2 regions of the Pseudoduganella sp. jia 9 genome follow, and region 2 is predicted to be linked to the other one. Evidence: riboswitches for the same ligand, from Rfam matches in the RefSeq annotation. Region 2 holds a riboswitch; the other holds the start of a gene.
What was found. Region 2 has a riboswitch for thiamine pyrophosphate ahead of thiC (phosphomethylpyrimidine synthase ThiC). Riboswitches for the same ligand answer to the same signal wherever they lie in the genome.

Region 1 (4,575 bases), on a different contig from region 2:
GGTACTCGGAGCGTAGCGGGGCGTAGGACGCCGCCCCGCGCCGGCCCGCGCAGGTCACGTATCGGCAGCGCTCAGAACTCGAGCTGCGCGGAGACCCGGAACGTGCGCCCCAGCCCCGGCATCAGGTAGCCGCCCAGGTCCGGCGTGACGTCGCGCCAGTAGAACTTGTCGAGCGCGTTGCGTACCTGCGCGCGCAGCACCAGCGGCATGCCGCCGGCACGCGTCACATAGGAAGCGCCGACGTTCAACAGGTGATACTTCGGCACGAACACCTTGTTTTCCTCATCGAACGCCTTCTTGCCGGCGAACTGCCAGTCGCCGTTCACCTTGAATGCCGCGGACAGCGCATATTCGGCGAACACGGTGGACCGGATGGCCGGCACGTTGGTGACCCGCTTGCCGTCGTAGATGGCCTGGCCGGTACCGCTCTGCTTCGTGCTCAATGCGGCCAGCGAGGCGCCGACCGTCAGTTCGCGCGTGGCCTTGCCCTGCGCCGAGAATTCGAACCCGCGGTGCTGCGCTTCGCCATTGCGCACGAAGGTGTTGCCGGCGTCGATGTATTCCAGTCCCTGTTCGATCTGGAACAGTGCGGCGGCATAGCTGATGCCGCCGACCAGGGCCTTGGCGCCCACCTCGACCTGCTTCGACTTCGACGGGGCCAGCGCACGGTTTTCGTTCACCGTCTGCAGCGGCGCGATGCCGCCGTGCTTCAGGCCGCGCGCATAGGTCGCATACAGCGACACGTTGCCGCGCGGGCTATAGACCAGCGAAGCGTTCGGCAGCCAGAAGCTGGCGCTGCTCGGCGCCACGCCGGCTTCGTCGCGCTTCAGTTTCACGTAGCGCGCGCCGGCATGCAGCGCCAGCTCGCTGGTCAGGCCGACGATGTCCTGCGCGAACAGGGCGCGTTCGTTGTCCTTGCGGCGCACCGAGGCCGGGCCGGTCTGCAGGTCGCTCCTGTCGGGCACCGCCACCGGGCGGTAAATGTTGCTGGTACCGGCATATTCATAGACATCCTCGCCCCAGCTTTCCTTGTTGCCGTGGTAGGCCACGCCGGCCGACAGGTCGTGCGACAGCGCGCCGGTGGCGAAGCGACCCTGCAGCATGGCCTGCGCGGCCAGCGGCTTTTTTTGTTCGCCGAGGCTGCGGTAGTCGTAGACGTCGTAGTCGCCGTTGCCGCAGAAGCCCGGATACAGCTCCTGGGCCGAGCAGCCGTAGGGGAATGCGGTGTAGTCGTCGCGCTTGAACACGTGGCGGTTCGCTTTCACTTCCACCTTCCAGTCGGGGGCGAGACGGTACTCGAAGCGCGCGCCGAAGTTCATGCTTTCGGTGGCTACCGGGTAGCTCCAGGGCTGGTCGTTCAGCAGCGTGGCGGCATCCACGACCGGCAGCGAGACGCCGTTGATCAGCTGGAAGCCGGGCGCCGAGACCTGCGATTTCTTCTGGTAGTCGGCATCGACCTGCAGCAGCGCCTGGGGCGAAATCTGCCAGTCGAACGCGCCCGAAACGAAGCTGCGGCGGCCGTCCGCGCCGTCGATGTACGAGCGCAGCCGCTCGCCCGCCACGTTGATGCGGTAGCCGAAGCGGCGATCCTCGAAGCGGCCGCCAAGGTCCACGGCCCCGTACAGCGTGCCGCGCTCGCTCACTTCGAACAGTACCGAACGCAGCGTGCCGCTGGTCGGCCGCTTCGTCGTATAGTCGACGATGCCGCCCGGTGCCGCCACGCCGGCAGTAAGTCCAGCCAGGCCCTTCAGCACCTGGAAGGTTTCCTTGTTCTCCAGCGGAATCTGTGTGTCGGCCGAGATCGCCAGGCCATCCTTGCGATAACTGGAGGCATTGTCGAGCTTGAAGCCGCGGATGGAGAACTGCTCGGCGTAGCCGACCGCGTTGTAGGCGTCGCTGATGCTGGCGTCGTAGCGCGCCGCGTCAGTGGTGGAGCGGATGTTCAGCGCCTGCATCTGCTCGCGCGTGACCACGCTGACCGAGGCCGGCGTCTGCAGCAGCGGCCGTTCCGAGAAGCCGGCGACCGAAGCGCTTTCCGCGGTGCCGCGCACCGCGGTGATGACGACTTCCGTCATCGTGGGATCATTGGCGGTGGCTGCGGCCTGCTGTGCAAGGGCGGGGAAAGCCTGCGCGATGGCCAGCGCGGCGGCGGAGACGGCGAAAGTGGTCTTGTTCATCGATGTGCTCTAATTCTCGTTCTCGTTCGTTATCGAACCAGCGAGGGAGCACACCCGGGAAGAGGAAGAGGGAGAGTGACGAGCACTGCGTTGCGCTTTCCTTCGCTGGCATTATCCAGATCAGGTACGGAGGGTATCTCTCACCCGGACATGCAAACCTGTCCAGGACCCCTAGCGAAGCCGGAAGCTTATCACATTTGAATGCAATGTCGTGCGCCATCCGTCCGGGGCCATAGTTATACTTGTGGAAACATGGACTCCGAAGCACAATACCGGCTTTCCATGCCATGCCGACAGGAGGCCTTCATGACGCAGGAACACGTCGTTGAAAACCGCGAGAGCCTGGATGCCCAGGTACTCGACATGCATCGTGCGCTGACTTCGCTGATCGACCGGCTCGGCGCGCTGGACACGGCAAACCAGCGCTGGGCGGCCTGTACGGACCCGGAGCTGAAGCTCGTGCTGGCCAGCCAGCGCGACAGTGCGCGCAAGCACGTGGCCATGCTGGTCGAATGGACCCGCCGGCGCGACCCGAAGCTGGACAAGGAATTGCGCGATGCGCTGTTCAAGGCCGGCCCGATCGCGGCCCAATACCGCTACGACGAGAACATGTAAGGCAGTCCACATAATGAGAATCGAATGAAGCAGCCGTATTACGAAGGAAGCTGGTTCGCCGTGCCGCTGATCAACGGCGGTTACGCGGCCGGGCTCGTTGCCCGCATGTCGCCCCAGGGCAAGATCATGCTGGCCTATCTGTTCGGGCCGAAGCGCGCCACGATGCCCACGCTGGCCGATGTGCAGGCCCTGAAGGCGGGCGATGCCGTCAAGGCCATCCGCACCGGCGACATGGCGCTGGCCAACGGCCGCTGGCCGGTGCTCGGCGAAGCCGGCCACTTCGACCGCAACGACTGGCCGGTGCCCGTGTTCATCCGCCGCTCGGATGCGCTGAAGCGCGCCTGGCAGGCGACCTACGCGGACGATCCGGCCAAGCCGGAGCGCGAAGTGTCGGTGCCGTATGAAACATCGGGCCTGGAAAGCGATTCGCTGTACGGCTACGGGTCCACCGAGCTGCTGCTGACCAAACTGCTCGAGCAAGGCTGAAACTGGCCTGAAGGAGGGAAGATGCACCAGGGAGGCTGCTTCTGCGGTGCCGTGCGCTACCTGGTCACGGCGAGGCCGTTCAACAGCACGCTGTGCCACTGCACGATGTGCCGCCGCGCCAGCGGGGCGCCCTGCGTGGCATGGTTCTCGGTGCCGCGCGCCGGCCTGCGTTTCACGGCGGGCTGCCTGGCATATTACGCATCCAGCCCCGGCGTGCGCCGCGGCTTCTGTGCCGGCTGCGGCACGCAGATGACGTTCGAGGACGCGCGCTGGCCGGAGGAACTCGATGTCACCACCGCCAGCCTGGACGATCCGGAGCTGGCGCCGCCCGGCGACCATACCTACATGCAAAGCCACCTGCCCTGGCTGCAGCTGGCGGACAGCATGCCGCGCTACCTGCGCACGCGCAGCGAAGGCGCGCGGGAAATTCCCTAGTGACCTGTCAAGTTCCCTGGCCGGCGCCCGGGGTTTCCTGCGCCGGCAGCGACAGGCAGGCCGCTGCGCGCGACAGCAGCAGCGTGCGTTCGCGCTCGTTCTGCGTCAGTTCCGCGGCGCGCAGGAACTCGGCGCGGGCCTCCACGATCCGCCCCAGCTTGAACAGGAAATCGCCGCGTACGCTGGGCAGCAGGTGGTAGTTGCGCAGTACCGGTTCGTCGACCAGCATGTCGGCCACTTCCAGCCCGGCGGCGGGGCCGAATGCCATCGCCAGTGCCACCGCCCGGTTCAGCTCCACCACCGGCGACGGCGCCAGCTGCGCCAGGCCATCGTACAGCGCGGCGATGCGTTCCCAGTCGGTGTCGGCTGCCTTGCGGGCACGCGCGTGGCAGGCGGCGATCGCTGCCTGCAGGCCGTACGGTCCCAGGCTCTTGCCGAGTTGCGTGGCGCGCTCCAGCGCGGCGAGGCCGCGGCGGATCAGCAGCTGGTCCCAGCGTGCGCGGTCCTGGTCCAGCAACAGCACCGGCGCGCCATCCGGCGCGATGCGGGCGCGCACGCGCGACGACTGGATTTCCATCAGCGCCACCAGGCCGTGCACTTCCGGTTCGCGCGGCACCAGGCCGGACAGGATGCGGCCCAGGCGCAGCGCCTCGTCGCACAGGGCGGGGCGCATCCAGTCGGCACCGGCACTTGCCGAATATCCTTCGTTGTAGATCAGGTAGATCACCTGCAGCACGGAAGACAGCCGCTGCACCAGTTCGTGCCCCGCCGGCACCTCGAACGGCACGCGGGCTTCGAACAGGGTGCGCTTGGCGCGCACGATGCGCTGCGCCACCGTGGGCTCGGGCACGAGGAAGGCGCG
Region 2 (4,575 bases):
CATCGTGGTGACCACCTGCGAGACCACGTCGCCGCCCTGGCCGGCCATTTCCGAAGCGCGCTCGGCCAGCCGGTCGGCATCGGCCACGTTGGTGGCGCTCTGCCGCACGGTGGAATTGAGCTGTTCCATGCTGGCCGCGGTTTCCTGCAGGCTCGATGCCTGCGACTCGGTGCGGCCCGACAGGTCCATATTGCCGCTGGCGATTTCGCCGGTGGCCCGTTCGATCATGGCGAAATTGCTGCGCACGTCGCCGATGATGCTGCGCAGGTTGATGGTCATCTGGCGCAGCGCGGCCAGCAGTTCGCCCGTTTCATCGTCGCGCGCGGCCTCGAAGGTGGCGGTCAGGTCGCCGCCGGCCAGTTGCCGGGCCAGGCCGGTGGCCGTGCGCAGCGGTGCGGCAAGCGCGCCATGCAGCGTCCAGCCCAGGTACAGCGAGGCCAGCGCCGTCGCCGTGGCGAGCGTGGCCAGTACATTGCTGCCGTTGCCGAAGAGGTTGGCCGCGCAGGCCGCCAGGACCACCGCCGGCAGGACGCCGGCCAGCACCAGGCGGCATCCCAGCGACAGGCGCAGGCGCGCGCGCAGGCGTTGCAGCGGGCCATCCGCCACCACCTTGCCGCGGCTGATCTTCAGGCCCTGCGCCTTGCCATTCCTGAACGCGGCATACGCCTGCGCGGCCTGCTCGACCATCTCCCGGCTCGGCCGGGTGCGCACCGACATGTAGCCGACCGGCTTGCCGTTTTCGATCACCGGCGTGATGTTGGCCAGGACCCAGTAGAAGTCGCCGTTCTTGCAGCGATTCTTGACCATGCCGGTCCAGGGAAAGCCGAGGCGGATCGCGCGCCACAGGTCGGCGAATGCCTCGGGCGGCATGTCCGGATGGCGCAGGATATTCTGCGGAGCACCGATCAGCTCTTCTTCCGTAAAGCCGGAAATGCTGATGAAGTACGGATTCGCGTAGGTGATGTTGCCTTGCAGGTCCGTCGTCGAAACGATGGTCTTGCCTTCCTCGAGAAGGACTTCATGGCCGGTAACGGGCAGGTTGGTCCGCATGGTTGATCGCTTTCTTGTCGGTCTGGTAAGGGATGCCGGGGCATCGGCATGCGTCGCACTGGCTGGGGGACAGTAGGTGATGCCACGGGCATCGATGACGGCTGGGATGAGGCCGTCGGAAGTCGGATGCAAGCTTATCAGAGAGAAGTGGCGAAGAATAGCGGAATGTATCCTGCGGGCAACAGTCTGGGGCGACATGTTGCCGGTGGCAGGTTGCCGCCAGCCCGGCTGCTAGCCGCGCGGGCCGGGGCAGCTCACGCTCCACGGCAGCAGTTCGTTGCGGGTGCGCCGCACCGCGACACGGGCTTCGCCGGCGATGTCGTTCTCGAACACGAGCACCGGCAAGCCATCCTTGCCACGGTCGAGGCCGGTGAGCCGGTAGCCGCGCGAGCGCGACGGCGCGCACGACGTGTTCCCCGCCATCAGCAGGCGGGCGCTGCCGAGGATACCGGGATGTTGCTGAAGCAGCATCAGGATGTCCATTTCCGCCAGCGGCTGGAACAGCCGCACCGGCGTGTCGGGCTGGGCACCGCATTGTGGCGCATGGTGGATCCAGACCAGCGTCTGCGGCGGGCCGGATTCGCGCCAGCGCGCTTCCTTGCTGCCGCGCGGATCGTATTCGTACACGGCACGCGGCTGGCGGCACAGCGGCAGCACGGCACGTTGCGCCGGGCCGTCGACGGTGGCGGTAACACGGCGCTTGCCGCGTTTTCCTTTCTCACGGCTCACGTTGAACTGCGGCCGCAGCAGGCCGCGGCCTGCCTGCGCGGCGGCGTGCGTGTTGTACCAGTCGAAGAACGACTCCTGTTCCGCCGGCGTGGCCGTCCGTGATTCCGGGGCCGCCATTGCCGCACCCGCCTGCATCGCTGCCGCCACCGCGGCGCCTACCCACTTGCGCATCGTTATCCTTTCGTCGAGATACCGATTATAGGCGTTAGTGCTTGCAGTAAAGGCACGGTTCATGGCTATAATGGCGTCGCTGCCTTCATCGAGGGCGGCAAACGCTAGGGGTCCTGCGCATGGCTACAGCCGTGCACGGGTGAGAAATACCCTCCGAACCTGATCTGGATAATGCCAGCGAAGGGAAGCTTAAGGATCGTCGCACCCATGCCGCACGGGTGCGCTCGGCCTCATCTCCTTTGCTGGCTCCTGCCCAAAGGAGCCATAGTTGAACGCCCACCAGAAATTTTTGGCCAGTACGGCCGAGGTCGACAGCGCCGCCATCGCGCCGCTGCCCAATTCCCGCAAGATCTACGTGACCGGCAGCCGGCCGGACATCCGCGTGCCGATGCGCGAAATCAGCCAGGCCGACACGTCCGCCTCGTTCGGCCATGAAATCAATCCGCCGGTGACGGTGTACGACACCTCCGGTCCCTACACGGATCCGGACGTGTCGATCGACATCCGCGCCGGCCTCGCGCCGGTGCGCGCCGGCTGGATCGTTACGCGCGGCGACACCGAGGAACTGGCCGGTCCGACCTCGGAATACGGCAAGGCACGGCTGGCCGATGCCTCGCTGGAAGCGCTGCGCTTCAACCTGCACCGCCTGCCGCGCTGCGCCAAAGCCGGTGCCTGCGTGACGCAGATGCATTATGCGCGGCAGGGCATCGTCACGCCCGAGATGGAGTTCGTGGCGATCCGTGAAAACCTGCGGCGGCAGGAGTACCTCGCGGCGATGCGGGAAGCCGGCCCGCTGGGCACGAGGATGGCCGAACTGCTGGGCCGGCAGCATCGCGGCGAATCGTTCGGCGCCGCCATCCCGCAGGAAATCACCGCCGAATTCGTGCGCGAAGAAATCGCCCGCGGCCGCGCCATCATCCCCGCCAACATCAACCACCCGGAACTCGAGCCGATGATCATCGGCCGCAATTTCCTCGTGAAGGTCAATGCCAATATCGGCAATTCCGCCGTGACCTCGTCGATCGGCGAGGAAGTCGAGAAGATGACGTGGGCGATCCGCTGGGGCGGCGACACGGTGATGGACCTGTCGACCGGCAAGCACATCCATGAAACGCGCGAATGGATCGTGCGCAACAGCCCGGTGCCGATCGGCACGGTGCCGATCTACCAGGCGCTGGAAAAAGTGAACGGCAAGGCCGAGGACCTGACCTGGGAAATCTTCCGCGACACACTGATCGAGCAGGCCGAGCAGGGCGTCGACTACTTCACCATCCACGCCGGCGTGCTGCTGCGCTATGTGCCGCTGACGGCGAACCGGCTGACCGGCATCGTCTCGCGCGGCGGTTCCATCATGGCCAAGTGGTGCCTGGCGCATCACCAGGAAAACTTCCTGTACACGCACTTCGAGGACATCTGCCGGATCATGAAGGCGTACGACGTGTCGTTCAGCCTGGGCGACGGCCTGCGCCCCGGCTCGATCTACGACGCCAACGACGCCGCGCAGCTGGGCGAACTGAAGACGCTCGGCGAACTGACGCAGATCGCCTGGAAGCACGACGTGCAGGTCATGATCGAAGGCCCCGGCCACGTGCCGATGCAGCTGATCAAGGAAAACATGGACCTGCAGCTGGAGCAGTGCGGCGAGGCGCCGTTCTACACGCTCGGCCCCCTGACCACCGACATCGCGCCCGGCTACGACCACATCACCTCCGGCATCGGCGCCGCGCAGATCGGCTGGTACGGCACCGCGATGCTGTGCTACGTGACGCCGAAGGAGCACCTGGGCCTGCCGAACAAGGACGACGTCAAGGAAGGCATGATCACCTACAAGATCGCCGCCCACGCCGCCGACCTGGCCAAGGGCCATCCGGGCGCCCAGATCCGCGACAACGCGCTGTCGAAAGCGCGCTTTGAATTCCGCTGGGAAGACCAGTTCAACCTGGGCCTCGACCCCGACCGCGCCCGCTCGTTCCACGACGAAACGCTGCCGAAGGAATCGTCGAAAGTGGCGCACTTCTGCTCGATGTGCGGCCCGCACTTCTGCTCGATGAAGATCACCCAGGAAGTACGTGAATACGCCGCCAGCGGCATGCAGGAAAAAGCCATCGAATTCGTCAAGACCGGCAGCCAGCTGTACAGCAAAGCGTAGCGAACATTTCCAAAAACCGGGGTCAGACCCCGATTTTTGGAAACATTTCTTAAATTCGGGGTCTGACCCCGGTTTAAGGCAACTTTCGAGTACACGACTATGGAAATCGTATTGAATGGCGCGCCCCGGCCGTTGCCGCCGGGGCAGACGCTGGCGGAGCTCGTGGCGGCGCTGCAACTGGAAGGGCAGGCGCTGGCGCTGGCGGTCAATCGCAGCGTCGTGCCGCGGCAACGCTGGGCCGAGGTGGCGCTGAGTGCGCAAGACCGTGTGGATATCGTCCGCGCCATCGGTGGCGGATGAACAAAGGAGACAGACGATGCAAACGAATGAAGAAGACCTGCTGACCATCGCAGGCCGGCAATACCGCTCGCGCCTGCTGGTGGGCAGCGGCAAGTACCGCGACCTCGAGCAGACCCGCGCCGCCACGCTGGCGGCCGGCGCGGAAATCATCACGGTGGCGATCCGCCGCGTCAACA

Region 1: linked by a shared signal. The riboswitch ahead of ACY34H_RS14955 (TonB-dependent siderophore receptor) and the one ahead of thiC (phosphomethylpyrimidine synthase ThiC) in region 2 are both predicted to bind thiamine pyrophosphate.

The regions. Positions count from the first base shown of each region.
Region 1 is NZ_JBUPWE010000010.1:225,507-230,081, forward strand. It holds gene ACY34H_RS14950 (AAA family ATPase) at 1-16, shown strand, start outside; gene ACY34H_RS14955 (TonB-dependent siderophore receptor) at 72-2,177, opposite strand; TPP riboswitch at 2,258-2,360, opposite strand; gene ACY34H_RS14960 (ferritin family protein) at 2,484-2,792, shown strand; gene ACY34H_RS14965 (Imm26 family immunity protein) at 2,817-3,278, shown strand; gene ACY34H_RS14970 (GFA family protein) at 3,300-3,713, shown strand; gene ACY34H_RS14975 (RNA polymerase sigma factor) at 3,721-4,575, opposite strand, start outside.
Region 2 is NZ_JBUPWE010000014.1:150,704-155,278, reverse strand. It holds gene ACY34H_RS19900 (methyl-accepting chemotaxis protein) at 1-1,050, opposite strand, end outside; gene ACY34H_RS19895 (hypothetical protein) at 1,282-1,950, opposite strand; TPP riboswitch at 2,047-2,153, shown strand; gene thiC (phosphomethylpyrimidine synthase ThiC) at 2,219-4,099, shown strand; gene thiS (sulfur carrier protein ThiS) at 4,199-4,399, shown strand; gene ACY34H_RS19880 (thiazole synthase) at 4,416-4,575, shown strand, end outside.